Regions from separate parts of the Neobacillus sp. BP17 genome, predicted to be linked through region 1. Evidence: riboswitches for the same ligand, from Rfam matches in the RefSeq annotation. Region 1 holds a riboswitch; each other region holds the start of a gene.

Evidence for each region. A riboswitch is a leader RNA that binds a small molecule or an ion and turns the genes downstream of it on or off. The one in region 1 is predicted to bind lysine.
Region 2: linked by a shared signal. The riboswitch ahead of dapA (4-hydroxy-tetrahydrodipicolinate synthase) and the one ahead of AC4QJR_RS18365 (amino acid permease) in region 1 are both predicted to bind lysine.
Region 3: linked by a shared signal. The riboswitch ahead of AC4QJR_RS21665 (aspartate kinase) and the one ahead of AC4QJR_RS18365 (amino acid permease) in region 1 are both predicted to bind lysine.

The regions. Positions count from the first base shown of each region.
Region 1 covers NZ_CM184198.1:3,794,747-3,803,201, forward strand. Annotated here, with positions in the region: gene AC4QJR_RS18350 (nitroreductase family protein) at 1-90, opposite strand, end outside; gene AC4QJR_RS18355 (winged helix-turn-helix transcriptional regulator) at 224-583, shown strand; gene AC4QJR_RS18360 (YitT family protein) at 626-1,438, opposite strand; lysine riboswitch at 1,644-1,834, shown strand; gene AC4QJR_RS18365 (amino acid permease) at 1,938-3,419, shown strand; gene AC4QJR_RS18370 (helix-turn-helix domain-containing protein) at 3,504-3,728, opposite strand; gene AC4QJR_RS18375 (hypothetical protein) at 3,888-4,061, shown strand; gene asnS (asparagine--tRNA ligase) at 4,109-5,500, opposite strand; gene AC4QJR_RS18385 (alpha/beta hydrolase) at 5,642-6,553, opposite strand; gene AC4QJR_RS18390 (hypothetical protein) at 6,752-6,982, shown strand; gene AC4QJR_RS18395 (hypothetical protein) at 7,149-7,460, opposite strand; gene AC4QJR_RS18400 (BA3454 family stress response protein) at 7,645-7,779, shown strand; gene AC4QJR_RS18405 (DUF2238 domain-containing protein) at 7,824-8,444, opposite strand.
Region 2 covers NZ_CM184198.1:535,137-543,591, forward strand. Annotated here, with positions in the region: gene desA (Delta(5) desaturase DesA) at 268-1,302, shown strand; gene AC4QJR_RS02625 (response regulator) at 1,394-1,912, shown strand; gene AC4QJR_RS02630 (ribonuclease J) at 1,995-3,668, opposite strand; gene dapA (4-hydroxy-tetrahydrodipicolinate synthase) at 3,830-4,717, opposite strand; lysine riboswitch at 4,847-5,026, opposite strand; gene AC4QJR_RS02640 (hypothetical protein) at 5,124-5,309, opposite strand; gene AC4QJR_RS02645 (MFS transporter) at 5,404-6,618, opposite strand; gene AC4QJR_RS02650 (MarR family winged helix-turn-helix transcriptional regulator) at 6,632-7,051, opposite strand; gene AC4QJR_RS02655 (SAM-dependent methyltransferase) at 7,420-8,181, opposite strand; gene AC4QJR_RS02660 (quinone oxidoreductase family protein) at 8,408-8,455, shown strand, end outside.
Region 3 covers NZ_CM184198.1:4,425,230-4,433,684, forward strand. Annotated here, with positions in the region: gene AC4QJR_RS21660 (YslB family protein) at 1-30, shown strand, start outside; gene AC4QJR_RS21665 (aspartate kinase) at 77-1,294, opposite strand; lysine riboswitch at 1,407-1,584, opposite strand; gene uvrC (excinuclease ABC subunit UvrC) at 1,655-3,427, opposite strand; gene trxA (thioredoxin) at 3,571-3,885, opposite strand; gene AC4QJR_RS21680 (electron transfer flavoprotein subunit alpha/FixB family protein) at 4,032-5,009, opposite strand; gene AC4QJR_RS21685 (electron transfer flavoprotein subunit beta/FixA family protein) at 5,049-5,822, opposite strand; gene AC4QJR_RS21690 (enoyl-CoA hydratase) at 5,929-6,702, opposite strand; gene fadR (fatty acid metabolism transcriptional regulator FadR) at 6,727-7,311, opposite strand; gene AC4QJR_RS21700 (long-chain-fatty-acid--CoA ligase) at 7,498-8,455, opposite strand, start outside.

The DNA.
Region 1 (8,455 bases):
TTGAGAAATTTTATATGTTGAATCATATTTTCTAACGGAGTGACGTTCTTTGATAACATCAGATAAACTTTTCGTTAAAGTAGTTTGCATGAGAGATTTCCCCCTAATCAATTTAACTTACTAATAGTAAGCGCAAAATCATCTTACTATTAGTAAGTACCTTTCGTCAAGAAAATAAACTATGATATGATATCGATAGAAAAGTAAAAAAGAGGGATATTATATGAATGAACCGAACAACCAAAAGTGTATGACTCCTTCTGAAGAGGAAATTAAGCATATATGTACCAATTTTCATAATGCGATTGAATTTATTGGTAAACGTTGGATGGGCTCTGTTATTTTTTCACTTATGGAAGGCCCGAAGCGATACCATGAAATTTTTACTTCCATTCCTGGAATCTCTGATCGATTGTTAACCGAACGCTTGCGTGATTTAGAGAATGAAGGATTGATTATTAAAAGGGTGATTGCCACTTCACCTAAGAAAGTGGAATATGAATTAACTCCAACTGGGAAGGATCTTGAAGAAGTTATCCATGTGTTATTGAAATGGATAAAAAAACGAGGAAAATCCCGATGAAACAAAAAGGGTTACATCCATTTAATAGATGCAACCCTTTATTTATGGACTTGGCCGATGAAACAGCCCCATTACTTCAATCGTTTCTGTAATATTAACAAAGGAACGCGAATCGACTTCCGTGATTAAGTGTTTCACTTCATTAAGTTCGTATCTGGAAATGACTGTTATCAATACATTCCGCTGGTTATTTGAGTATCCGCCAACACCGTCCAAAACAGTTAAGCCTCGATACAAATTCTTTAGTAAATGATTCCTCATCTCTTCGCCTTTATCTGTAATAATCATTAGAGTTAATTTTGCATGATCCGTATAGATTGCATCGACTACTTTACCAGTCACAAAAATAGATACTAAGGTATAAAGTGCAGAATCCCAATCAAACAAAAATCCACTAATCATAATAACTACCGCATTCATGCCTGAAAGTAAAGTACCAATTGGAAAATCCCTTTTTCTTGCTACGATCATGCCAATAATGTCAAATCCCCCAGTCGATCCGGAACAACGGAAAACTATTCCGACACCTAAGCCCGTTAACGCACCACCAAAAATAGATGAAAGAATTCTATCATCTGCGATCGCAAATACGGGAATTACATACAGTCCTATCGAGATAACAATAACCGAAAAGATCGAATTCACGATAAATCTTTTTCCTAACATTTTATATCCAATAATTAACAAAGGAAAATTCAAAAGGAAATTTGCCACCCCTGTATTCACCGGTGAGATCATCCCTAATATCATTGAAATTCCACTTAATCCACTGCTCAATACTTCATGTGGGATTAAGAAAAGGTTAAAGGCAACCACAATAATTAGAGATCCCAATATCATTCCAACAATCTGCATGGTAAAAATCCTCCTAATACGAACAGGCATCAATTCTAATTCAAAATAATACCGATACTCTCACTTAAAGTAAAATAAAAAAATTAATTTAAAAAAAACAAATTATCTGTTTATTTCTGATTAGAAAATTACATATTGACAATTCTATAAAAATTCATTTACTATATTAATATATTTAATTTCATATGATAAATCCTCATCAAACCGATGAGGTAGAGGTCGCGGTTTTTATTAGTAAAGTGGACGAGATGTGAGAGACATTCATGACTCTACTTAAAAGGAAAAACTGCCGAAGTGTGCTTTTACTCTTCAAAAAGCATGCTGGGTCTGTCTTCAAATAGGAACAGAACTGTCACGATTATTTCTACCAGCTAATCGTGTTGAGCTATCTTTCGGAAGGTATGATGCGGGGTATTGTAATGCCATCGATTATTCCTCGATGGCATTTTTGTATTCCAAACTCCTTCACGAAAAAAAAGAAAAAAGAGGAGTCAAGACTATGCAAACAGCTAGAGTATTAAAAGAATCTGAATATACCAGTGATTTAACACTAGAAAAAGCTCCATCGGACTTAAAAAGAGGGTTAAAATCTCGTCATCTGACCATGATTTCGCTTGGCGGAACGATTGGAACGGGTCTTTTTCTTGCTAGCGGCGGCGCAATCCATAGCGCAGGACCTGGCGGAGCCATCCTATCCTACCTTGTTATTGGTGTCATGGTTTACTTTTTGATGCAAGGGTTAGCTGAAATGGGTGCCTATATGCCCGTTGCAGGAAGCTTTAGTACGTATGCCACCAAATTTGTCGATCCATCCCTTGGTTTTGCGCTCGGCTGGAACTATTGGTATAACTGGGCCATAACGATTGCTGCAGAATTAGCTGCGGTAACGATGATCATGAAATTCTGGTTCCCAAATACTCCTTCATTTATCTGGAGCGGTATCTTTTTAGTGATTATGTTTCTCTTAAACTACCTTTCTGTTAAAGGATTTGGAGAAGCAGAGTATTGGTTTTCCTTAATTAAAGTGGTAACAGTTATTATTTTTGTTGTTACTGGTACGTTAATGATTTTCGGTATCATGGGTAATGAAGCACCTGGCTTCAAGAACTTCACGATTGGTGATGCACCATTCCACGGTGGATTTTTGTCAATGCTAGGCATCTTTATGGCTGCAGGCTTTTCCTTTCAAGGAACTGAACTATTAGGTGTAGCAGCTGGTGAAACAGAGGATCCAAAAAAAGCCATCCCACGTGCCGTGAAGCAGGTGTTCTGGCGTATTTTATTATTTTATGTATTGGCGATTTTAGTCATCGGGCTTCTTATTCCTTATACAAATGACAATTTAGCAAATGGCGACGTTACTGTAAGCCCGTTTACTTTGGTTTTCCAAAAGGCAGGAATTGCTTTCGCTGCATCAATCATGAATGCAGTAATCTTAACCGCAGTTTTATCGGCAGGAAATTCAGGAATGTATGCATCAACTCGTATGCTTTGGGATTTGGCCCGACAAGGTAAAGCTCCTAAATTCCTTGGAAAATTAAACAAAAGAGGCGTTCCAGTAAATGCCCTCATTGCAACAACTTTGGTGGGGACACTTGCTTTCCTTGCCTCATTCTTTGGTGATGGAACAGTGTATGTCTGGTTGTTAAACGCTTCAGGCATGTCCGGCTTTATCGCATGGCTAGGGATTGCTGTATGTCATTATCGTTTCCGAAAGGCATTTATTGCCCAAGGTAAAGATTTAAGCTTATTACCATATAAATCAAAACTTTTCCCATTTGGCCCTATCTTTGCTTTTCTTGTATGTGGATTTGTTGTCTTAGGACAAAACTATTCAGCATTTATGGGTGATCATATCGATTGGAATGGAGTATTAGTCTCCTACATCGGCCTGCCATTATTCTTACTTGTTTGGGTGGGATATAAATTAACAAAGAAAACGAAAGTAATTCCTTTAAAGGAATGTGACTTAAACCCTTAATTCCAAAGAAATAGTACGCAAAAATGCGTGCTATTTTTTTCATACAAAAAAACAGACTCTATGTTGAGTCTGTTTTTTATGCTTCTATGCTTCTTTCTCCTCTGAAGACCAAATATATAAATCTTCAATCCGGCAATTCAATTCTTTGGAAATGGTCATTGCAGTATTTAGGTTCATTACTTTCTTTGACAAGTAGTCGTTGAGTTGAGCTTGGGGAATATTTGTATTCCTTCCCAAACTTTCCAAGTCCATACCGTTTTTGGATAGTAATACTTTGAGGTTACTTTTTCTTGCCTTATAATTTGTCAAAATGACACCTCACTTTCATTAAAGCATAACACATTACGTTTTGTTTTGAAAGGAAGTGGGCTTTAAGATTTCCAATTGAGCTTAATTATCCAATAAGAAAGCAATGGGATTAAGGATTTTATGATATACTAAATAAGGAATAGGTAAAGGGGTGTTAAAGTGAAAAACTCAACCAATCTATACAAAAACGGACAATCAGTAAATATTATTGAAACTGGCGAAGTCGTCACCATTCTAAAATCACAATATGTAAAAAACATGAAAAGATATTCTTATATCGTTAAGGAACACCCGGAAACATTCTTTTTCGAAGAGGAATTAAAGGATCAATAAACTCAAAAAAGAGAAGACCAATTCGAAAACTGGTCTTCTCTTTCTAATTAAAACTCAGCATTCCCTGTTGTTCTTGGGAACGGAATTACATCCCTAATATTAGTCATTCCTGTTAGATACATAATTAAACGCTCAAAACCAATACCATAACCTGAATGTTTCGTACCGCCATACTTCCTTAATTCCAGGTACCACCAGTAATCTTCTTCACTCATGCCAAGTTCATTTATTTTACCCGCTAAGATTTCTTCCCGTTCTTCACGCTGACTTCCGCCAATCAATTCACCAATTCCCGGTACTAATAAATCTGTTGCAGCCACTGTTTTGTTGTCTTCATTTAGCCTCATATAGAAAGCTTTAATTTCTTTTGGATAATCAGTAACAAATACAGGTCGTTTGAAAACTTTTTCACTTAAATAGCGTTCATGCTCGGTTTGCAAGTCAAGGCCCCACTCAACTGGATAGGCAAACGTTTCACCTGACTCCCGTAAAATATCAATCGCTTCTGTATAGGTCACACGGCCAAAGTCTGCCGTATAGGCATTATTTAACCGGTCTAGTAAACCTTTTTCAATAAAGCTGTTAAAGAAATTCATTTCTTCAGGAGCCTGTTCTAATACATAGCCAATTACATATTTCACCATTTCTTCTGCTAAATCCATGATATCCGGCAGTTCAGCGAAGGCAACTTCAGGCTCAACCATCCAAAATTCCGCCGCATGTCTTGCGGTGTTAGAGTTTTCTGCTCTAAATGTTGGGCCGAAGGTATAGACATTCCGGAATGCCAATGCAAACGCTTCTGCCGATAACTGCCCGCTTACGGTCAAATTGGTTTCTTTGTTAAAGAAATCCTTGCTAAGATCCGTTTTGCCCTCTTCATTTTTCGGAAGATTGTCCATATCTAAGGTAGTTACTCGGAACATTTCCCCTGCACCTTCTGTATCACTGCCGGTAATAATTGGTGAATGAACATACACAAACCCTTTATCTTGGAAAAATTTATGAAGCGCATAGGACGCAAGCGACCTTACACGAAAAACTGCTGAAAATGTATTAGTCCTTGGCCGTAAATGGGCAATTGTTCGTAAGTATTCAAACGAATGCTTCTTCTTTTGCAATGGATAATCCACATTTGACGTACCTTCAATCACAATGTCAGTCGCTTTTATTTCAAAAGGCTGCTTTGCTTGAGGAGTATGAATAAAGTCCCCTTTTACCCTAATGGATGAGCTGATTGGAAGTTTCGCGATTTCCTTAAAGTTCGCTAACTGCTCATCAAAAACAATCTGTACACCTTTAAAAAAGCTGCCATCATTTAATTCAATGAACCCAAAAGTTTTGGAATCACGAATGGTCCGAATCCACCCAGTTAATTCTACTTTTTGATCAATATAGCTTTCGGTATTTCTGTATAAATCCTTGATTAAGGCCTGTTTCATTGGTTTTCCTCCTAAATCTTATGTAAAAAGGTAAAAAAACCTCCCATCCCATTGGGACGAAAGGTAATATTCCATAATACTATCATCGTTTTTCTTTTATCCCTTCAATATTATATAAAAATCATATCAAATTAGCAATATTCAACAAGATTTCCGTTTTAAAAGTAATTTTTTAGTCAGCGTCGATTCTTTTAAAAGCTTGGATTTCTGCCCAGAGAATTGCACATTCAGCCATTCTATCCGGTCATAGAAGGCATCTTCGCAGTCGGAAAATAAATGATTCGTATCATACCAAATGATTTTTTTGGGAGAACTAGCAATTGAATAAAGAGAATTAGCATGGTTTCGACCGATATATTCGTCATTTTCAGCAAATTGGAAAAAGATCGATGCTGGCGAAGCATTTTTAACATAATGAATCGCATCCAATTTTTTAAGACTCGAAATAAAAAATTCGAAGCGTTCAGGTGGTAGGAAACCACGAATTAGCACGGCTAATGGATGCTCACTTGTCATTTGCATCTCTGACACCTGTCCATATCCTGAGATCAGAATAAATGTTTTTATGCGATTTTCAATACCTGAAAGAATACCACCCCATGCTGCCCCCATGCCTTGGCCGACAAAGGCGATCTTGGATTCATCCACCTTTCCTAGTTCTCTAAGCAACGTAACTCCCCTTTTTATATCCATTACTGTTTGAATATATTTTTGGATATCTGCCATTTCCTCAATCGTTTTTGTAAACCCTTTCTTTCCTCGCAACTCTAGTTGTTTATTCCCTCTTAAGTATTGGGCTTCAATGAGCAGGGTTATATAGCCCTGGGTTGCTAGCATTTGGGCTTCACAGAAAAATGTTTTTCTATCTCCTTGACTTGGGTGCATATAAATGACTGCAGGTAGAGGGCCTAGTTGATCCGGTATGAATAGGTAGGCTGAAACCTCTTCTTTGAAAGGGCTTTCATATTTTACGTCATTAATATGATATCCATCTTTGGTAATTGTTTTAACCACCGCAAAACCAGAAAGTTTTTCTTCCTTATATTCAAACATTAACAACCGCCCCCGCGAAGATTCTTTATTATAATTTATTTGAATTTTCTAATTAATAGACCGTTTTCATACAAGATTCTTATATAAAAACAAAATCTCTAAAGTTTTAATAAGTTTTCAGAATATTAGCAGGAAAAAAGTTGCTTCTCGTCGAAATAGTAAAAAAATGTTATTTTTGATTATAGAGGAGTGATAATTGTGGATAAGGTAACATGTATTGCCTATCTATTATACAAGTCATCCAAGAATCAAGACATTAGAGAAAAAGCAATCCTTTTATTAAACGGCGATTTGTCCATACGAGATTTAAAAAAAGATGCGTCTATTCAGGCACATGTGATCATTGCTGAATCACTGATGAAAAAAAATCAAATCGACAAAGATCAAGTTCAGCACTTTGCCGAGCAATTCATGTATTTAGAGGTGTAACATTCAATAAGATGTTATTGTCCAATTGATTTTTCGTAACAAAAAATACCACTTCCATTTTGCATGGTTGTTGAATTATAATAATTAAATCCTAATGCTTCCCAAAAGCGTTGTGCTCTTAAGTTCTCTTTTAATACACCAATTCTAACGATTTTCTTACCTCGTTTCAGCATCTCATTTTCGTAGACTGCAAATGCCTGTGCACCGAACCATATCCTTGATAATCACCATGCAGCAGTAATAGCCCTAACCACGGGTAATGGTCCTTCGGGTTTTCTAGTAAGTAATCAATTATTCCAATATACGTGTCATCAAGCTTAATAAAGGCACTGATTGAATTAGGATTTAAGAATTCTTCTTCCATATCAGCAAGTGTTCTGGCCTCTTTACCATTTTCAAATATATTATATTGGGGATTCGAGTTAATCATTTCGAGTGCAATATATAACGTTTCTTTTTTAACCTCTTCAAAATACATTGAAATTAGAAACCTCCATTTTATAGATACTCTAATATGATTATATCAAAACTAAATACTTTAGAAATGTTCGATGAACAATTCATGTCATAATTTTTCAAATTGCAAATAGGTTTAATCGTTGTGTAATTTTTAATTACATATTAAACCAATAAATTTTATTATTGAAAAGGAGATTTTATTTATGGTACAAGTTGAAGTAACTGTTACTTTCGAAGGAAAAAGCTATTTAACAAACGTCATCACCAATCGTGAAACTTCAGAGGATGAAATATTCCAACTTGCTTTAGAACAAGTTCAAAAACAATGGAAGAAATAAAATTAACCAGCAGATTGATTCTGCTGGTTTTTGATTTTTTCAGATTATTCACTCGTTACAATTTTTTGAATCTGCCGCGAATGAATGATACGTAAAGTAATGTAGGAAATAATACTGCCAATTAATGCTAACAGCATGTCCCATTGGGTATCCCAAACATCACCTTGGGTTCCAAGGAAAGCCTCTGCTGCTTCTCCTGTCAACAAAGCCACAGTGAATTCGACTAATTCATAGGTTGCACTAATAGCTAAACATATACAGATTACCGTAACGGGCAGCCATTTGGAATCTCGCAACGGAGAAGTTCTTATCAATAATTCACGGATAATAATTGCTGGAATAAACCCTTGTGCGAAGTGACCAAGACGGTCATAATAATTGCGGTCCAAGTCCCAAATATCTCTAAACCAATTAAACAACGGCATTTCTGCATATGTATAGTGACCGCCAATAAATAAGATTGACGCATGAACAAGGACTAAAAAATAAACCAGTGTTGTAAATTGAAAGAAACGATAGGTTAATAATAAGATAAATACACCTAAAAGTGCCGGAATCACCTCTAGCCACCACGTGAAACGATCATGGGGATGAATCGCTGACCAAATAAGGACAATAGAGAAAAGCAGAAGAAAAATAATAAGACTTCGATGTTCCTTTAGCAAGTGAATACCTC
Region 2 (8,455 bases), 2.5 Mb from region 1:
GCGAAGAAATATCATATGCATAAACTGAATACGCTCCATTATACTGGATATACACCATTCAACCAAAATAATTTTTAAAATTATTTCAAAAAAAGTGCCTGACACCAGAAGTGTTGGTATATCTGGTGTCAGGCACCAATTTGCTGAAAAATATTATTGTAATGTGACATTTGTCATATCCTGCACATGACACCTGCTACTAACAAGGACAAACTTGTTTCTCTATACTTTGATATAACGACACGAAGAAGGAAGGGAATTCAAAAAATGACCTTACAAAATACGAAGACTCTAAAAAAACAAGTGGCTCCCTTTGAAAAATCAACGACAAAAGAAAGCGTATGGCAGATTATTAATACGGTCGTACCATTTATTGCCTTATGGTACCTTGGCTATTTGAGCCTATCCGTTTCCTATTGGTTAGCACTCGTACCAATCATCCTTGCTGCAGGATTTCTCACAAGGATATTTATCATCTTTCATGATTGCACCCATTATTCCTTTTTTAAAAGCCGGCGCACGAATCGAATCGTTGGCACGATGATGGGGGTACTAACGATCTTCCCGTTCGATAAATGGGGATATGAACATGCCGTTCACCACGCTACAAGTGGGAACTTGGATAAACGAGGTACAGGAGATATTTGGACATTAACAGTAGATGAATATTTAGCAGCACCACTAAAACTTCGTTTGGCTTATCGCTTTTATCGCAATCCCTTGGTAATGCTTGGGTTGGGTCCGATTTATGTGTTCCTTCTTAAGAATCGTTTTAATCGTAAAGGTGCAAAAAGAAAAGAACGTAATAACACATATTTAATCAATATTCTCATTGTAGCCTTAATCAGTTTGCTTTGTTTGGCTATCGGATGGCAGTCATTTCTCTTAGTTGAAGGCTCAATTTTCATGATTTCAGGCGCATTAGGTGTATGGCTGTTCTACGTACAGCATACGTTTGAGGATTCTTACTTTGAAGAAGATAAAGAGTGGGAATATGTGAAAGCGGCAGTAGAAGGAAGTTCATTCTATAAACTTCCAAAAGTATTGCAATGGTTAACTGGAAATATTGGCTTTCATCATGTGCACCATTTAAGCCCAAGAGTACCTAACTATAAATTGGAAGAGGCACATAAAAACACGCCTCCATTACAAAAGGTTCCAACAATTACCCTTGCTACAAGCTTAAAGTCTCTTCGCTTCCGTTTATGGGATGAAGAACAAAAAAACTTTGTAACCTTTAAAGAAGTTAGAGTTTTAGCAAAGAAAAAGTTCACTGTCCAACAAGTGAAACCGGAAATTTAACAACTAAGGGTCCCATTATAACAGGCTAGCTCCCTTTCATTAAGGGGAGTTGTTATTTACATAACAACTGCCGGATAAGGAGAGAGCTTACATGATTCGAATCGTTATTGCAGAGGATCAGGAACTGCTGCTTGGAGCAATGGGTTCTCTCTTGAATTTGGAAGAAGATATGGAAGTGGTCGGTCAGGCGAGCAATGGGGAAGAGGCGCTTTCACTAGTGCATCAACTTCAGCCTGATGTTTGTATTATGGATATAGAGATGCCTGAAATGAGTGGGCTAGAGGCAGCAGAAGCATTAAAGTCATTTGGCTGCAAGGTGATTATCCTAACTACCTTTGCGCGAAGTGGATATTATCGTCGTGCATTACGGGCGGAGGTAAGTGGGTTTTTATTGAAGGATAGCCCTAGTGATGAACTAGCCAATTCCATTCGCAGCATTTATAACGGGGATAAAATTTATAACGCCGAACTAATTGATGAAGACTCCATTGACCAAAAACAAGATATGGAAGTAATCCGCCAACACCACCTCAAAGAACATACAAAAATCAACACAGTCAAAAACTATCTCACCACTATACTAGATAAAATAAAATTACCAACAGGTTAAAAATGAAGGTAATTAAAACAATTAAAACATTGGGTGTCAGGCACCATGTGAAATTTTTTCACATGGTGCCTGACACCCTTTTTCATATTTCAATTATAATAGGGAGAATCATCGGTTTTCTTTTTGTTTGGGCGAATACGTATTGTCCGACGCTTTTCTTGATGTTTTGTTTCATGACATTCCATTGGCGGATATTTTCAGTTTGGAGGTCATTAATGGTTTTCTTAGTAAGGCGGTTAATCTCTTTGAGGAGCTGGTCTGAGTCACGGGCATAGACGAACCCGCGGGTAATCGTGTCAGGCCCAGAAATGATCTTCCGGTCTCCTTTACTAATGGTAATCACAATTACGAGCATTCCATCTTCAGAAAGCTGCCTCCGGTCCCTGAGCACAATGTCCCCAACATCGCCAACGCCCATCCCGTCAACATACGTATCCCCAGCTGGAATGGACCGGGTCTGACGTGCAACTGAATTTTCGATATCAACCACATCACCATTTTTAATAATAAATGTATTTCCCTTTTCTACGCCCACAGACTCTGCTAACATCTGGTGATGATGCAGCATTCGATATTCACCATGAATCGGAATAAAATAGGTTGGTTTCATTAAGGTAAGCATGAGCTTTAAATCTTCCTGATAACCGTGCCCTGAAACGTGCATGCCCGTTGAACTACCCGAGCCATAGATCACTTTAGCGCCTAGTTGAAATAAGTTGTCGATGATTCTCGACACATATTTTTCATTGCCCGGTATGGGGGAGGCAGCTAAGATAACTGTATCCCCAGGATAAATGGAAACATCCCGGTAGTTTCCGCTTGCCAGTCGCGCAAGGGCGGCCATAGGTTCCCCCTGACTTCCAGTACATAGGATGGCAACCTTTTCCGGCGCCAGTTGGTCAACATCCCGTGCTTCGATAAGCATTCCCTCTGGCATGTTTAAATACCCGCGCTCTATCGCAACAGAAACGACATTTACCATACTACGGCCAAGCAGGGCGATCTTTCGATTAGATTTTATGGCAGAGGCGACGACCTGCTGGACACGATTTACATTCGAGGCAAACGTAGATATAAAGATTTTTCCTTCTGCTTTCATGAAGGCTTCATCTAAAGTGCCACCAATCATTTGCTCGGATGGCGTTAGCCCTTTACGCTCGGCATTGGTACTTTCTGATATTAAAACTAAGACACCTTGCTCACCAATATCAGCCATCTTATGAATATCAGAATGTTGATTATTCACCGGTGTTAAATCAAATTTGAAGTCCCCAGTATGAACGACATTCCCCTCAGGAGTATGAAAAACAATGCCGAGACAATCTGGGATACTGTGACTTACTCTGAAGAAGGAAACGGTTGTTTCTCCAAACTCAAGCTTGGAATCTGAATCAATCGTCACTAGTTTCGTGTTGCCATTCAACCTGTGTTCGTCAATTTTTAATTCAATCAGGCCCAAAGTAAAGCGGGTAGCGTAAATAGGAACGTTCAATTTTCTTAATATATACGGAATCCCGCCAATATGGTCCTCATGTCCATGAGTGACAATCAAAGCACGGATTTTCTCCTGATTTTCTACCAAATAGGTAATATCAGGGATAATTAAATCAATTCCTAATAAACTCTCATCTGGAAACTTCCCGCCGCAGTCAATAATAAAAATATCGTCTGCATATTGAACCACATACATGTTTTTTCCGATTTCATTGATACCGCCTAAAGCAAAAATGGATAATTGCTGATTATTGGTTTGCAAGTAAATATCCTCCCTATTCCATGTAAATATGAATAGTATGCCCTTTTGACTGGACTTTATTGGAAAGGGAAAGTGAAAAATTTCAGTCAGGGTCCGAAAAATAAAAGGCTGTCAACAGTACGGAATTCAAAATTCCCTATGTGTTGACAGCCTACCAGCATTTAAATTAATGTTTTGACTTGGTGTCCAGGTAAAACCACTTGCAATGCCATTTCTTCATCGTGACTCAAAGGCAGCAATGGTAATCGAAGTCCACCAACCTGCACCCCGCTCATGTTCAGGGCTGCTTTTACTGGGGCCGGATTAGGAGCCGTAAATAATGCCTTCATAAGAGGAAGCAGTTGGCGATGAGAGTGAGCCGCTTCTTGGACGCGTCCATTTTTAAAATGATTTATCATTTCTTGCATTTCATTGCCAATTACATGGGAAGCAACAGATACAACTCCAGCACCGCCAATCGCTAAAACCGGCAATGTTAAGCTGTCATCCCCACTATAAAGGGTAAAATCACTAGGGGCTTGGCTAATAATAGAAGCCATGTCATCCAGGTTGCCGCTTGCTTCCTTAACAGCAACAATATTCTCGATTTGGGATAGGCGAACAATGGTCTCTGCGGATAGATTGACCACACTTCGACCAGGGATATTATAAAGCATAACCGGTAATGATGTAGATTCAGCGATTGCTTTGAAATGTTGATACATACCTTCTTGGGAAGGTTTGTTATAGTATGGAGCAACGAGCATGATCCCGTCTACACCTGTTTCTTCGGCTTGCTTTGTTAAACTGATAGATGCCCGTGTATTATTCGAGCCAGTGCCAGCGATAACTGGGACTCTTCCTCTCGCTGCGACGACAACAGCTTTAAATAAAGCGATTTTTTCATCCGTCGTTAAAGTTGGAGATTCACCGGTTGTACCAGCAACGACGAGACCGTCCGTCCCATTTTCAATTAAATAATCTACTAATCTTCTTACTGCGTTAAAATCAACCTCGCCATTTTGATCAAATGGTGTAACCATTGCGGTTAAAACTTGGCCAAAATTCATTTTTTCTCACCCTTTTAATAAATTTTTATAAAATTTAGAGGTGGGCAAGGCCATTCAAAATTCAACGCAAAAAAGCAACAGTGAGGGTTCACTGTTGCAGTAGAAACATAAATAAAACTAAGTTCCCGTGCGTAAGATAGCCCTCCATATAGTCTCCTATATGACAGTTCTGTATTTATTCAATAGCAGAACCAGCTTCATGATAATGAGAATCAATGAAACTTCGGCAAATTCCCCTTTCTACAACCATCGTTGGACCTCATTATCCTCCAGTTGTGTACTAATGGTCTTTGCACCTCTATCCTCACTTCAAAAGTATTGAAGTAAGAAAAATATATAATTAATAGTAAATATATCAGAATATTCCTTTTGTTTCAAGGGGGAAAAGGAACTATATTTGTAAAGTTTATGCAGTTTCTAACCCCTGTTCTTCTTTTTCTACTTCTAATGCAGATACAATATATGCAAACCCGTTCATCACAAAATAAATAACATCCGATTGAATCTGTTCCTTTTCTCCTAAATAAGTATTTATGATCATACTGATGGAAAAGAAAACTACGAAGGATAATGCAATTTTATTAAAAATCATCAAATTTACCGACCCCTTTATTTAGGATTCTTATGTTAATCATATTTGCTTAAGACGGGTTTTATGTCTGCCGCCTAAAGGGTGGTGCTAGAAATCAATGAGTGCCAGGTGTTGGTTCATTCACCCTGGTTCTTCTTGGAAGTTCTTTCTTACCGTGCAGGAAGTGGTAAAGAACCATTGATGCGAGAACGACTGCACCTAAAATGACATACAAAGTACGATAGCCTGTTAACGGTATAATAAACCCGAGGATGTATGGACCGAACCCCAGACCCGCATCAAGAAAGATAAAGAAAGTGGAAGTGGCCAATCCCATCCGATGGGGAGGAGTTAGTTTTACTGCTATGGCTTGGGTACTTGATTGCAAGTTACCGAAACCAAGGCCGATTAATACTCCTGCTGCTAATAAAATAATGCTGATGCTTGCGGTGCTAAGCAGAAACAAACCAACGGCAAAGGCAATAATACATGGATACATAATATAGTTTGCCCCTTTTAAATCCATTATACGGCCGGTAAGGGGGCGTGATAACAATACGGCAATAGAATAAACTAAGAAAAAGAAACTTGCCGCGCTTACTAGGTCAATTTCTATTGCATAGAAGTTAATAAATGAAAGAACGCTGGAATAACAAAAAGCTACTACTAATGTAATAACTGCAATTGGCAATGCATTGGGCTCAATATAATTAGAAAGTTTAAATCCTTTTGTTTCAGTTGGTTGGGGTGTTCCTTCTAATTGAGGCACATTTACAAAGAACGCTGTGACTAAACTAATGATCCCTATTACAAGGGAGAAAATAAATATCATTTGAAAGTCCGTATGCTGGGTCATGTATAGGCCAATGAATGGGCCAATTGCGGTAGCCAATGTTGCGCTCATGCTGAAATAGCCAATTCCTTCAGCTTTCCGTGAAGCAGGGATAATCTGGGCCACGATCGTTCCTGTTGCTGTACCAACCATTCCGGCTGCAATCCCATGGAGTAGTCGTGTTATAAGCAGGAAGGTAATCCCGAAATTCAGAAAATATAAAAGAAGGGTGAAAATAAAAAGGATGGCACCAATGATTAATGTTCTCTTCCTTCCAATAGACTCAATAAATCTACCGATTAAAAACCTGCCAATTAATGAACCAACAATAAAGATTCCTGTGGCAAGACCAGCTTGACTTGTGGAAGCATGAAATTCGTCTACTGCATAAACACCAATGATGACAATTAATAAATAAAAGACTAAAGTGACGAAAAAATTGACCCCGGAAACAATCGTAAAATCTTTAGTCCAAAGTTTAGCTCTTGGTTGATTCACGTTATTTAACCCCTTACTTAATAATATTATCTCGAATGATCCCCATAATCTGGATGGTTTCAAGCTGTTCGTGTTCTGAGATACCTTTTAAGATGTCATTTTCAAACTGATCAATTGTGACACGAACTTCCATATATACTTTTTTTCCTAGTTCGGTCAGCTGTATCCGCTTTTCACGTTTATCATGGCTAGGAACCTGTTCGACATAGCCCAGTTCCTCTAAACGATTAATAGTCCTAGTAACTGTGGGTTTTTCTACATATAAATAATGAGAAAGATCCACAAGTGTAGCAGGTCCATTATTGGATAAGCAGTGAAAAATAGACCATTGAGCTCTGTGAAGTTGATGCTCAGCCAAATGGAAATTCAATTTATTTTCAAACGGACGGTAAAGCATCAATAATTGATGAAAGAATTTTTGTGAAGTCTTTATTTAAATCACCTCGAATAAGTCGAATAGTTAGCTAGAGTAATAATTACCTTGGGTAACTATATTAGTGTAACAGATGTGGTTTTATAAGTCTAATTGTGGTTACTAATCAAACGTTTGATTAAAAAGGGCTGAAGCCTTGAGAAATATAGATTTATGAGGGTATTGTGTATTTTTGAAAAAACTAATCAAACGATTGATTAAATGGGGGCGAGGCCTTAGTATTGAAGGGTTTTTCTGGTGTGAGAAATTTTTTTGAGGAAAAACTAATCAAACGTTTGATTAAAAAAGGTCGGAAAATACCGCTGAAAAACTAATCAAACGTTTGATTAAATAGGGGTGAAGCCTTGGTATATAAGGCTTGTAAGGTATTATTTGTTTTTGTTATTCCGATACAAATACAGGCCGAATCCCAACGTATCCCTGCCCCAGGTCAAATAGGTCCGGCGCCAAGTTCGAATCCGCTCCAACATCGCATCACAATCTGGATCATCTGGATTCTCAAGACAATAGTTCTCGACGGACATCGAATACAGCCACTCGTAATCATCCCAATCATCATCGTTGGCAACATAAGACCAAAGCGGGATTAATCCTAATTCGTCGCCAGCCTTAACAGTATCCACATGGGTTTTACATTCCGACTCATCAGCGCCTCCGAGCGCTTCTAAATACGCAGGACTTGGAGTCTGTTTCCAATATCCCTCGCCAATCAGAATGTAACCATTGTGCTTAACTAGACGTTTTAATGTCTGTAAGGTGGGTTCCAATCCACCTAATGCGTGGGTTGAACCAATACAAATCCCCAAATCATACCCATCTTCCTCGCATCCTTCGACTGCTGAGGCGGCATCTTCCACAATAAACTCGATGCTGCCTTCAGGAATTCTGCCGTGTGCCTTTTGCTTTGCTTCCTCGATGGACCCTTCATACAATTCGATAGCTGTAGCGTCTGCTTGGTAATTTTCCACCAAGCGGATTAACAGTTCGCACTTTCCTGCTCCTATATCAATTACTTTATCTTTTGCATTGGGAGAGATAATACCAAGCATCTTCATGATCTTGTCTTCACTGATTGGATTACTAAAGGCATGGTCGCGGTGGGCAATTGCTGAAAATTTATTTCTATCCATATATTTATATCTCCTTGTTCATGTGGTCTTTATGAAGCGTATCTTACCCGGCGATGTGAAGCAAGTTAAAATGTAAGGGATTGAAATTTATCAAAAGTAATTCTGAGCAGGAGAGATAGGTTCTTCTTCATGGGGGAGGCCTGCCAGTTAAGCGAGTTGCAATCCCCAGCATAATTCTATTTAATAAAAGTGTAGTGCAAAAATTAGTTTGAATGAGGTTATCGATATGAGAGCATTAGTGTTTAATACGTTTGGCGGGCCAGAGGTACTGAAG
Region 3 (8,455 bases), 630 kb from region 1:
GTTTTCACAGTGAAATGGGAAAAAAACTAATTGAAAATGGTGTCAGGCACCGAATAGTGCCTGACACCATTCTTTTTTATTGAACTGCAAGTCCGAATGCTTCGTGTAAAGCTTCTACTGCTTTTAACATATTTTTTTCTTCTACAACGGCTGACACTTTTATTTCTGATGTGCTGACCATTTTGATTTGGATGTTGTTTGCAGCGAGTACCTCAAACATCTTTGCTGCTACACCGGGATTGGAAATCATCCCAGAGCCGACAATCGACACCTTCGCTAATTTGTTTTCAGCATCAATTTGCTCATAATTAAGCACAGCTTTATTGTCTTCTAGGACCTTTAATGTTTCTAATAGATCATTTGTATGAATAGAGAAGGACAAATTCGCAGAACCACCCTCAGTTGTGCTTTGGATAATAATATCCACATTCAGATGATTTTCAGCAAGTGTGGTAAAAATGGTTGATAGGCTTGTTAATGAATTAGCCAATCCTAATACTGTTACTTTTGTAATTTCGTCTTCAAATGCAACTCCGCGGACTACTAAGTTTTGTTCCATTGCTGCTTCCCCCTCAATAACTGTTCCTTCTATTTTCTCCATGCTCGAACGAACTTCGAGACGTACTTGATAGTTTTTAGCAAATTCCACTGCTCGTGGATGAAGTACTCCTGCACCTAAATTAGCTAACTCCAGCATTTCATCGTACGATACCGATAATAGCTTGCGAGCACTCTTTACATATCTTGGATCCGTTGTGAAAACTCCCGTTACATCCGTATATATGTCGCATTTATCGGCCTTTAAGGCTGCTGCTAGTGCAACGGCTGTGGTATCGGAACCGCCACGGCCAAGTGTAGTAATTTCACCCTCTTCGGTGATTCCTTGGAATCCCGCAACAATGACCACCTTGCCGGATTCAAGCTGTGATTCAATCGCTGCTGTTTTAATATTAGAAATCCGGGCATTTCCATGGACTGGTTCGGTCATAATACCGGCCTGCCAACCTGTGAAGGACACAGCATCAAGCCCTTGCTGGTTGAGAGCCATAGACAGTAACGAAATTGTTACTTGTTCCCCGGTCGATAACAGCATGTCCATTTCCCGTTTATTTGGCTGCGCTGAAATCTCCTTTGCTAAACCGACGAGTGTATCCGTAGATTTTCCCATTGCAGAAACAACAACAACCACATTATTTCCGCGGTCAACCTCACCTTTTACACATGATGCGACATTTAAAATTCTTTCTACATTAGCGACGGAGGTGCCTCCGAACTTTTGTACAATAATCCCCATGTTTGTTTTCCCCTTCTCCAGATGTAATTCATATTTTTCCCCAAATAAACACAAAAAAGCAATGAGAGGGCATCTCATTGCTTAAAACACGAAAAAAATTCTCGCACCTACAATGTAAGATAGCTCTCCAAGACATTAGTCTTGACAATCCAGCATTTATTCAATACGGGACCAGAAAAGAAAGTTATGAGACTTTCTTTACTTCGGCGAACATCCCCTTTCATGATTCTTCTCAGAAGCTCATCCTTCTCAGAACCACTACTCTTGAAGCTCGCACCTCTACCTTCACTTTAATACGTAAAAGTGATAGTAAATTAAATTTTCACTTATTATAGCATGTTCCTTTTTCTCTGACAATCTCTAGGATTGAAGTTTTTTGATTAATTCTTCGGCCACATTCATAGGAATTCCAATATTAATGAATTCCTCTTTACTTGCTTCTTTCATTTTTTTCACCGAGCCGAACTGTTTTAACAATAACTTTTTCCGTTTCTCTCCAATTCCCGGAATATCATCAAGCAAGGATTGAAACGCAGATTTTCCGCGCAGTTGGCGATGGAAGGTGATCGCAAAACGATGGACCTCATCTTGAATCCTTTGCAGTAAATAAAACTCCTGGCTGTTTCGCCCGAGAGGAACAATTCCTAAAGGATTGCCATACAGCAACTGGGATGTCCGGTGTTTTTCGTCTTTTACAAGCCCCGAGAGCGGAATATCCAAACCTAATTCATTTTCCAATACGTCTCGTACGGCTTCAACATGCCCTTTACCACCATCAATGATGATTAAATCAGGAAGAGGGAGTTCCTCTTTTAGCGCGCGTGAGTACCTTCTTCTCGTTACTTCTCGCATCGATTCATAATCATCCGGCCCTTGAACCGTTTTGATTTTGTATTTACGGTATTCACGATGGTTCGCCTTGCCGTCAATGAACACTACCATTGCTGATACAGGGTCAGTCCCTTGAATATTAGAATTATCAAAGGCTTCAATCCGGTGCGGCGTGTAGATTCCCAGTAATTCTCCCAGGTTCTCCACTGCCTTAATGGTTCGATTTTCATCCTTTTCAATTAGTGAAAATTTTTCATTCAAAGCAATTTTTGCATTTTTAATCGCTAATTGCACAAGATCCTTTTTTTGTCCTCGTTGCGGCTGAAGCACTTTAACTTCCAACAGTTGTTCTGCTAAACTCAACTCGACATCATCTTGAATGAGAATTTCTTTCGGCTTAAAGTGATTGGCTTTCGAATAAAACTGACCGAGGAACGTTAAGATCTCTTCCTCTGGCTCATTATAGACGGGGAACATAGAAACGTCCCGCTCAATTAGTTTGCCTTGGCGGACAAAAAAGACTTGCACACACATCCAGCCTTTATCAACTGCATAGCCAAAAACATCACGGTCAGTAAAATCGGTCATCGTAATTTTTTGTTTTTCCATAATCGTTTCAATATGAATGATTTTGTCACGGTATTCTTTTGCACGTTCAAAGTCCAATTCTTCGGAGGCAGCAGCCATTTTTTCCTTCAGCTCTTTTTTTATTTCCTTATATCCGCCATTTAAAAAGCGGGTGATTTCATCCGTCATCTGTTTATACTGTTCTTCCTGGACTTCATTCACACATGGTGCCAGGCACTGTCCTAAATGATAGTATAAACAGACTCGGTCCGGCAGGGTTGAGCATTTGCGGAGCGGGTAGATTCGGTCAAGAAGCTTTTTGGTTTCATTTGCTGCTGTCACATTGGGATACGGACCAAAGTATTTGCCTTTATCCTTTTTTACTTTTCTTGTGATAATAAGTTTGGGATGCTTTTCCGCTGTTAACTTGATAAACGGATAGGTTTTATCATCCTTCAACATGATATTGTATTTTGGATCGTACTTTTTAATAAGATTAAGTTCCAGCAAAAGTGCTTCAATATTCGAAGAGGTTACGATATATTCAAAGTCCTCAATTTCATTGACAAGTCTTAGTGTCTTCCCATCGTGCGACCCCGTAAAATAGGAACGGACACGATTTTTTAGTACCTTAGCTTTTCCCACATAAATAATCGTTCCCTGACGGTCTTTCATTAAGTAGCAGCCAGGTTGATCCGGCAGCAGCGTCAGTTTTTGCTTAATTGTTTCATTCATTCCGGCCACTCCCCTCCCGTCTTATATAAATTCATCTGTTAAAATATTAAAGGAAATTGCGCCTAATTGAAAGTAGTAGTCACTTGGAAAAAGAAAAAAACCTTAGCCGGGATATTTCCTAGCTAAGGCTTTTCTTGCTCTATTTACACGTGTTTTTCTAAAACACCTGCTAGTGCATCTTTTGGTTGGAAGCCGACAACTTTATCAACGACTTCTCCATTTTTCATCACTAATAAAGTTGGGATGCTCATTACACCAAAGTTTGCTGCAGTTTGTGGGTTATCATCCACATCAAGTTTAGTGATTTTTACTTTATCGCCCATTTCTAAGTCAAGTTCTTCAAGAACGGGAGCGATCATTTTACAAGGTCCGCACCATGGTGCCCAAAAATCTACAAGAACAAGGCCTGAACCAGTTTCAGCCGAAAAGTTTTGATCAGTTAAATGTGAAATTGCCATTTATATTGCCCTCCTAATGATTACTGAGTTACTACCGAAAGTATAACATCGTTTAAAAAATCAAGCTAATAAATTGCTTCATCAATTATTATCCCCAAAATAAACAAAATACAAAACGAGCGGAAGCATTCCGCTCGCCCTTATTATTATGAGTGTACTTTGAGCTTTTTAAACTCCTCAGTTAGTAATGGAACTACTTCAAACAAGTCACCGACAATTCCGTAATCAGCTACTTTAAAAATGTTTGCTTCTGGGTCCTTGTTAATAGCAACGATTACTTTTGAGTTAGACATACCGGCTAAGTGCTGAATAGCTCCGGAAATGCCGCAAGCAATATAAAGATCTGGTGTAACAACCTTGCCCGTTTGGCCAATTTGCAGCGAGTAATCACAATAATCAGCATCACAAGCACCACGAGAAGCACCGACTGCACCGCCAAGGACTGTGGCTAACTCTTTAAGCGGTTGGAATCCATCTGCACTTTTTACACCGCGGCCTCCTGAAATAACTACTTTCGCCTCGCTTAAATCAACACCCTCACTCGCTTTTCTAACGACCTCTTTAATGATTGCACGAAGATCTTTGATTTCTACAGAAAGGGCTGATACATCTCCGCTTCTGCCTTCGTCTTTCTCAAGTGGGGTGATATTATTTGGTCGTACCGTTGCGAAAATCAAGCCCTCTGTCACAATTTTCTTTTCAAATGCTTTACCGGAATAAATCGGTCTTGTGAACACGACATTTCCACCCGCTACTTCAATAGCAGTGGCGTCTGAGATTAAACCTGATGCTAATTTTCCGGCAATTCTTGGGGAAAGGTCTTTACCTAACGAGGTATGTCCCAAAATCAGCCCTTCTGGTTTTTCTTGGTTAAGCACCGCTAATAGAGCTTGTGCGTAACCATCTGATGTATAAAGTTTTAATTTCTCATCTTCAACCACAACCACACGGTCCGCACCAAATTGGATTAACTCAGTCGATAGAGCACTTACAGAATCGCCCACTAAAACACCAACTACTTCTCCGCCTTCAGCAACTGTTTTTGCTGCTGCAATTGCTTCGAATGACACATTACGTAATGAACCGTCACGAACTTCTCCTAAAACTACCACTTTTCTTGACATTCCATATACCTCCTGAGATCAAAATTTGTATTAAACCCGTTAGATTACTTTTGCTTCGGTATGAAGAAGTTGAACAAGTTCTTTTACTTGATCATTCAAATCGCCGGCTAGAACGCGGCCTGCTTCCTTCTTAGGCGGCAAATAAATTTCAATCGTTTTTGTTTTTGCTTCCACATCGTCTTCTTCAAGGTCTAAGTCATCTAACTCTAATTCTTCAAGCGGCTTCTTCTTTGCCTTCATAATCCCAGGTAAGGATGGGTAGCGCGGTTCGTTTAGACCTTGTTGGGCTGTAACTAATAGTGGAAGGCTAGTTTCGATGACTTCAGAATCACCTTCAACGTCTCTGGTAACGGTTACATTTGTTCCGTCAATTTCTAATTTAGTAATAGTGGTTACATAAGGTATGTTTAACAATTCCGCAACACGTGGGCCCACTTGGCCTGATCCACCGTCAATCGCTACATTTCCGCCAATGATTAAATCAGCATCTTTATCCTTTAAATATTCAGCAAGGATTTTTGCTGTCGTAAATTGATCTCCGCCTTCTACATCATCCTCGGTATTGATAAGGACTGCTTTATCTGCACCCATTGCCAGTGCAGTACGTAATTGCTTTTCTGCTTCTTCTGTTCCAACAGAAATAACGGTTACTTCTCCACCTTTAGCATCACGAACCTGGATTGCTTCTTCAATAGCATATTCATCATACGGATTGATGATAAATTCAGCGCCATCCTCATTAATTTTTCCAGCAGAAATCGAAATTTTTTCCTCGGTATCAAAGGTTCTTTTCATTAATACATAAATATTCATGATTTCCCTCCTAATAAAATTTCGAGCATTCGCTCAGTTTGAAAGATTGAGAAAATTTTTTATAAAAAAAAGGGCTTCCTTTACAATTATACCTGCAAAGATAAGTTTATTCACCCTTAAAATTTGGTTCTCTTTTTTCAATAAAGGCTTGGATGCCTTCTTTCCCATCGTTAGAAACAAACACTTGACCAAATAACTCAGATTCTCTTTTGGAACCTTCGTAGAACTCGTCTGTTTTTGCATAATTTAGCAGTTCAATTGCCGCACTGATGGACCCTGGGCTTTTTTTCGCAATTTTCGCTGCTAGTTTAAGTGCCTGCGGGACTACTTCTGTGTCGGGAAAAGCACGATTTGCTAAACCAAATTGGACTGCTTCTATACCTGTGATTGGCTCAGAAGTAAACAGCATTTCTGCAGCTCTTGCCACGCCCACATATTTAGGCAGACGCTGCGAACCAGCAAATCCTGGTATTAAGCCAAGCTGCAATTCAGGCAGACCAAGTTTTGCCTGCTCACTAACATAGCGGATATGGCATGCCATTGCTAGTTCAAGCCCCCCGCCAAGTGCTGCACCATGGATAGCGGCGATAATGGGTTTCGGGAATTTTTCCATTCGGTCAAATAAGTCTTGCCCATACTTTCCAAGATTTGAAAATCCTTCTGAAGAAGTGACAGTAGTAAATTCTTTAATATCTGCACCAGCAGAGAAAAAGCGCCCTTCCCCATGAATGACAATAACTCTGATCTCGCGATTAGGTTCAATCTCATCAAGCACAGTTGACAATTCCCTTAGTAGTCCTGAAGAAAGGGCGTTTGCTGGAGGACGATCAATTGTAATTGTCGCAATACTGTCTTGAAAAGACCATTTTAAATATTCCATTGGATTTCCCCCTATTTTTAATATTTATCGGCTTCCACAGCCATTAATCAAGAGGCGATGGACTGGAGTAGCCAGTGCAACTAGATCGTACTTTTCCTCGTTCATCACCCATGATGTCACGGTCTCATCGATTGTACCGAAAATCATTTGCCGGGCCAGACGGATATCGAGGTCGATGGGAAACTCACCGGTTTCTTTACCTTCAATAACAATCTTATCAATTACCTGCAGGTAACCTTTTAGAACATTATTAATTCGGTGCCGCAGTTCCTTATTCGATTGCCGTAACTCTAACTGTGTCACGATTGCCATGTGATGGTCTTCAGAAAGCATACTAAAATGAGCTTCTATCATCATTAATAACTTCTCTGCCGCCGTCCCTTTTCCTGCTATCATTGTATCTATTTTTTCAATGAAACTTCCCATTTTTTCTTCAAAGAGAGAGATAAGGATGTCTTCCTTGTTTTTAAAATATAGATAAATGGTGCCATCAGCCACTCCAGCCTGCTTTGCAATTTTTGAAACTTGGGCTTGATGGTAGCCATTTTCAGCAATTACAATCACCGCAGCATCAATAATTTGCATGTATTTGGGCTTACTTTTTTTCAACTTTATCCCTCCTTTGAAAGAAAAGTTCTGTTCAGTTTATAAGAATTATTAAAAAGAAAAATATGAATGAATAATCATTCATATTTTAATAATAGTTATTATCTCTGGATATGTCAAGATATCTCATTACTTTTTTCATATAATAGGTTAGGGACAGGCTTAATCTGTCAAAAAAAAGAGGAGCAATTATGCGTGTTTTTGGTTTTCTTCTATTTTTTGTTTCTCTTCTTCAACTAGCATCCTTCTTAGAATTTTCCCTACAGCTGTTTTGGGCAATTCTTGTCTAAATTCATAGTATCTTGGTGCCTTGTATGCTGCAAGATATTTTCGTGAAAATTGGTTCATTTCTTCTGCCGTAACGGTTGAACCTTCTTTTAAAACAATGTATGCCTTAACCGTTTCTCCACGGTATTGATCAGGTATTCCTGCTACAACCGCTTCAACCACATCCGGATGTTCATATAATACTTCCTCTATTTCTCTTGGATAGATATTATACCCACCGGCGATAATCATATCCTTTTTGCGATCAACGACATAAAAATAGCCTTGTTCATCCATATAGCCAAGATCACCTGTATATAACCATCCATCATGAAGGACTTCCTTGGTATCCTCTGGACGATTCCAGTACCCTTTCATGATTTGCGGCCCTTTTATCACGATTTCTCCCATTTCCTTGATCGGCACCGGTTCACCTGTGTCGGTTGCTACAACCTTTACTTCTGTATCTGGCCAGGGCACACCAATACTGCCTTTAATTCGAGGGGCATCCCATAAAAAGTTCGCATGTGTGACTGGAGATGCTTCCGTTAACCCATAGCCTTCTACAAGCTTTCCTCCAGAAACGTCCTCAAACTTCTCTTGTACTTCAACGGGAAGGGCAGCTGAGCCACTGATACAAGAGTGAATGGATGATAAATCATATTTTTTCAAATCAGGATAATTTAAGAGGCCAATATAAATGGTTGGTGCACCTGGGAACACGGTTGGGCGCTGTTGGTGTATGGTCTTCAATGTTGTCTCCACATCAAATTTAGGTAAAAGAATCATTTTATTGGCCTGCATCACCGATAAAATGAGCACCGTTGTCATGCCATACACGTGGAAAAACGGGATAATTGCGAGTACTGACTCTTCTCCT